2 regions of the Dendrosporobacter quercicolus genome follow, and region 2 is predicted to be linked to the other one. Evidence: a T-box and tRNA genes for the amino acid it is inferred to sense, from the RefSeq annotation. Region 2 holds a T-box; the other holds one or more tRNA genes.
The links. A T-box is a leader RNA that pairs with one kind of tRNA and senses whether it is charged. The one in region 2 lies ahead of BLR06_RS04325 (valine--tRNA ligase), so its partner is inferred to be a tRNA-Val.
Positions count from the first base shown of each region.

Region 1 (2,406 bases), 870 kb from region 2:
AATCCATTACTGAGTGACATTCCCACTCTTCAAGAGCAAGGGTTAGACGTAGTATTTACATTCTGGTATGGCATCGGCATCCACAAAGGCATGCCGCCGGAAATAAAAGATAAATTGTTAGCTGGACTTGAAAAAACAGTGAATGATCCTGAGTACATAGAAAACATGAGAAAGCTAGGCATGGAAGTTAATTACTTAGGGCATGAAGAATTTTTTCAAAAATGGCTTAAAGAAACAAGAAGACTTACAAAAGTAGTCAAAGAATCTGGTATTGCTGAAAAAATTGCTGAACAGAAAAAGTAATATATTCAATAAAAAGTCCGGTCGTGACCATCACTCACTGGCCGGACTTTTTATTGAATATAATATAGTAATTTTTGGCAACATGTTGGGGTGTTACCAAAATTCTATATAGAAGATCGCTTAAGGTATTTATACTAAAGTTTAATAAATGTAAATTATTTATTACCACATTTACGGAACGTATGTTCTGAGTGTATAATAAAATAATATTCTGACTTACCGATTAATTATAGGTTTCCGTGTTTAGAAAGGATAATATTGAATGTCTAAAAAATCAATACTTCTTAGAGAAAAGAAAAGCCAGTCCCTGACCGGACTGGTTTGTAAGTTCATAGGATAATCGACAAAATATGATAGAAAAGTCGAAAAACCTACATATGAATTGACTACATTATGCGATTTGTTTTTGCAAGTTTTTGCAATAGGAATTTGCGTTTATACTAGTGAAAAGAGGTTAATTATAATAATAGAAAAGACAGACAACATATTAACCGGCGATCAAGAAAAAATGAAATTACTTTATTAAAGAGCATGTAATTATAACTATGAATGTCAGCCAAGCGGAATATGAATTACTTGCTAAGAGATAGCGTGAAGCACCGTAAAAATAATCAAAAGCAGGTGCAGTACGGTTGCAGTATAGAAGCAAAAAACGGGTTTGCAGTTTAGCTGCAAACCCGCGTATTTACTGGTGGGGTTAAAGGAACTCGAATCCCTGACCTCTTCGATGTCAACGAAGCGCTCTAACCAACTGAGCTATAACCCCTTAACGATACTTTTATATTATATAACATAACATATAATTCTGCAAGGAATAATTTTCGAAAATCCATTACACCATTATGAAGGCAGTTATAATGACTAACTGCTTCTTCTGGTTAGTAGAGTTACACTTACTTTCTTTCCGCGTTTAAGGCGGATGGTTTTTGTATAATCCCGCGTTAAACGCGGGTACAGAGTGCCGAAAAAAACGTGCTGCCAGGCCGCAAGGCTGGAAAGCACGTTTTGTAAACCTTACTATTCAAAATATGGATGAAGGGCAATGAGAACAGCAGCGGCTTATAGCCGGTGTTTTTTTACAATAATTAATTAAAAATTTACATTAAATTAATTATTGCATTATATTCAAGTGCTATGCTGATATGGGGGGGATCTGTATGTCTGTTAAAATGACCGATATGGTATTCTGGATCTTCATACTTTTATATTTACTCATGTATTTCTATGAATTAAGCATTTTATCTGAATATAAGGAATTGTTTCATTTGCCTTTGTCGTAACGAACACGAAAAAAACGGTTCCCGGCTTTTTACAGTAAACGAAATTAGTTCTTATGCACTCGGTTTGAACCGATTCACTGCCTGAATTGACTATACCAGTCCAAACGGAACGCAGGCGGAAGATTTATTGCGGCCGACGCCTTCGGTTCATTAGTGAAGCTGCTTTCGTCTGCGGGAGAATAAGCCATTAATAACATCAATAATCGTAAAGTAGAAGAAAAATCCACAGATTACCTTTACAATGAATTTGAGGCTGTCTAACAGCGCGGCGCAATAGTGCCATTCTTTGATAAAGGGAGTTATTAAAATCAGTACAGTTAAACCTAGCAAAGATAGAAGAAATAATTGAGTAGCAGGATAATCTTTAAACATCATACCCAACCTCCTTTTATTTACTTCTATTTTCATTATATTCTGAATTTATTGTTTTGTCTAATGGTAGGATTTAATTATTTGCACTTATTATAGTATCCATAATATTTTTTCAGACTTAAGCCAATGATATCATTACCGGCCAGATAAAAAAGAGGTGTACGTGGATGATATTGGATAAAGTTATTGAGGATATTAAAAAGCTTGAAGTAACCGGCAATTTTATTAATAATGTAATGTATGCTTTTGAGAATTATAAATTTGGCGGTGAAATTGAAGTAACCATCATTAAAGATTCGGAAACGTCCTATCAAGTCAATGTGAAGGCAAATGCCGACCGACATACAATTAAAATAAACACGAAACATGAAAAAACTACTGCAGTGCAGGAGCGCAGGCAATAGGATAACTGCCTGAAAAAGCAGGCGCTGAATGCGGGCAGCCTTTCTAA
Region 1 covers NZ_FNHB01000001.1:14,975-17,380, forward strand. Annotated here, with positions in the region: gene BLR06_RS00075 (Bug family tripartite tricarboxylate transporter substrate binding protein) at 1-303, shown strand, start outside; tRNA gene BLR06_RS00080 (tRNA-Val) at 993-1,069, opposite strand; gene BLR06_RS00085 (hypothetical protein) at 1,734-1,958, opposite strand; gene BLR06_RS00090 (hypothetical protein) at 2,123-2,359, shown strand.
Region 1: it has a tRNA-Val gene. The T-box ahead of BLR06_RS04325 (valine--tRNA ligase) is inferred to sense a tRNA for this amino acid. The anticodon was not compared.

Region 2 (2,406 bases):
ATTGCCAGGGCACTACTAATGCGATAGAATGTGGATGGGGAATTGTACATAGAGAGGGGATAGACCAGCTTTGGGCTGGCCTGGTGGTATGAATTTTGTTGCAATAGATTTTGAAACAGCAAACAGCAGTCGTTCCAGTGCCTGCAGTGTCGCGGTAGTCACTGTACAAAACAGTCAGGTTACCGGCTCTTTTTATTCATTGGTTCGCCCGGCGGATTTAAAATTCGATTATTGGAATACGAAGATTCACGGAATAACCGCCGATGATGTCAGGCATCAGCCGGACTTTGCCCAGCTATGGCCGAGATTGAAGCCCTATTTACAGCAGCAAACGGTCATTGCCCATAATGCCGCGTTTGATTTTAGCGTGTTGCGCAGTGTCTTAAACGTATACGGGCTGGAGACTCCTTCGTTTAAGCACTTCTGTACAGTCAGCATGGCTAAGCGGGTTTGGCCAAATTGTGAGAATTATAGGCTGTCTACTCTGGCCAGAGCGTTTGCAATTGATTTTGAGCATCATCATGCCTTGCATGATGCCCGTGTTTGCGCAATGCTGGCGTTATTGGCCAAGGATGAAGTCCGGGTCGATAATCTCGAGCAGTTGATTGCCAAGCTTAAGATGAGGGTTCAGACCTTCAGGGCCTGCTGATGTACCTGCAGCGATGTAACGGAGTCAGGAGCCGGTGTTTTTGGTCAAAACTTGACAAAGACCGGCGCAACGCAGTATATTGTAATAAATAATATAAGGCGATGACAGGAAGAGTACGTCAATCAGGCTGCACAGAGAAGAGATCCCTAGGCTGGAAGGTCTCGCGGCGCTGGCTGGAGGAAAGTCATCCTGGAGCTGTTGCGCTGAAGCATGCAGTAAGCGCAACCGGCAGGCCCCGTTACGGCTGTAAAGTCCGGTATATTGGCATTTGGGCCGGAAAAGCAAGGTGGTACCGCGAAAGCAAGCTCTTTCGTCCTGCGGGATGAGAGGGCTTTTTGTATGTAGCCGGGGAAAGATTGAACCACAGAGTACACCGAGTACACAGAGGGTTACAAAGGATATAGCGCGAATTATCGCGCTGGAATTTTTAATATAATTTTATCCTGCATTTTCGGTTTCCTCTGTGACCTCTGTGTACTCTGTGGTTAACACCGTACGATTGTTCATTTAGGAGGCTGTGACAATGGCAGAAAATAATATACCGACCGTGTATGATCCGCAGTCGGTGGAAAAAAAGTGGTATGATTTCTGGGAAGAGCAGGGTTTATTTCATGCTGAGGTGGATGTTGAAAAAGAACCGTTCAGCATTGTTATTCCGCCGCCCAATGTAACCGGGCAGCTACATATGGGACATGCCTTGGATAACACCTTGCAGGATATTGAGATTCGCTGGCGGCGGATGCAAGGCTATAATACGCTCTGGATGCCGGGGACGGATCACGCCGGAATAGCTACCCAGATTAAAGTTGAGGAGATGCTGGCGCAAAATGGCCTGTCGCGTTATGACCTGGGGCGGGATGCGTTTATCCAAAAGGTGTGGGAATGGAAGCAGCAGTATGGCGGCCGGATCATCACCCAGCTGAAACGGCTGGGGGCATCGTGTGACTGGCAGCGCGAGCGGTTTACGATGGATGAGGGCTGCTCGCAGGCCGTGCGGGAGGTATTTGTCAGCTTATATGAAAAGGGGCTGATTTATCAGGGCAACAGGATGACCAACTGGTGCCCGCGCTGCCATACGGCGCTGAGTGATATTGAAGTTGAGCATGAAGAACAGCCGGGCAGCTTATTTCATGTCCGCTATCAGCTGGAAGGCAGTGATGCGTACGTAACTGTCGCTACTACCCGCCCGGAAACCATTCTTGGCGATACCGGCGTGGCTGTTCATCCGGAGGATGTCCGCTACCAGCGCTTAATCGGCCAATTTTTAATTCTGCCGGTGATTGGGCGGCGGTTGCCGATTGTCGGTGATGCGTATGTTGATCCGTCTTTTGGGACAGGAGCGGTAAAAATTACACCGGCGCATGATCCGAATGACTTTGAATTGGGCCGGCGGCACCAACTGCCGGAAATTGTTGTAATCAATCCTGATGGAACAATGGCTGATACTGCCGGCAAATATGCCGGTATGGATCGTTATGAGTGTCGCAAGGCGCTGGTGGATGACCTGAAGGAGCAAGGCTATTTGGTTAAAATTGATGAGCATTTGCATGCGGTGGGACATTGTCAGCGCTGCACTACTGTTGTTGAGCCGCTGGTTTCCAAGCAATGGTTTGTCCGCATGGAGCCGCTGGCCAAGCCGGCAATCGCCGCTGTGGATTCCGGCGCAATCCAGTTTGTACCTGAGCGTTTCACCAAAATTTACAGCAATTGGCTGGAAAATATTCGCGACTGGTGCATTTCCCGGCAGATCTGGTGGG
Region 2 covers NZ_FNHB01000001.1:887,625-890,030, reverse strand. Annotated here, with positions in the region: gene BLR06_RS04330 (3'-5' exonuclease) at 89-649, shown strand; T-box leader at 742-970, shown strand; gene BLR06_RS04325 (valine--tRNA ligase) at 1,173-2,406, shown strand, end outside.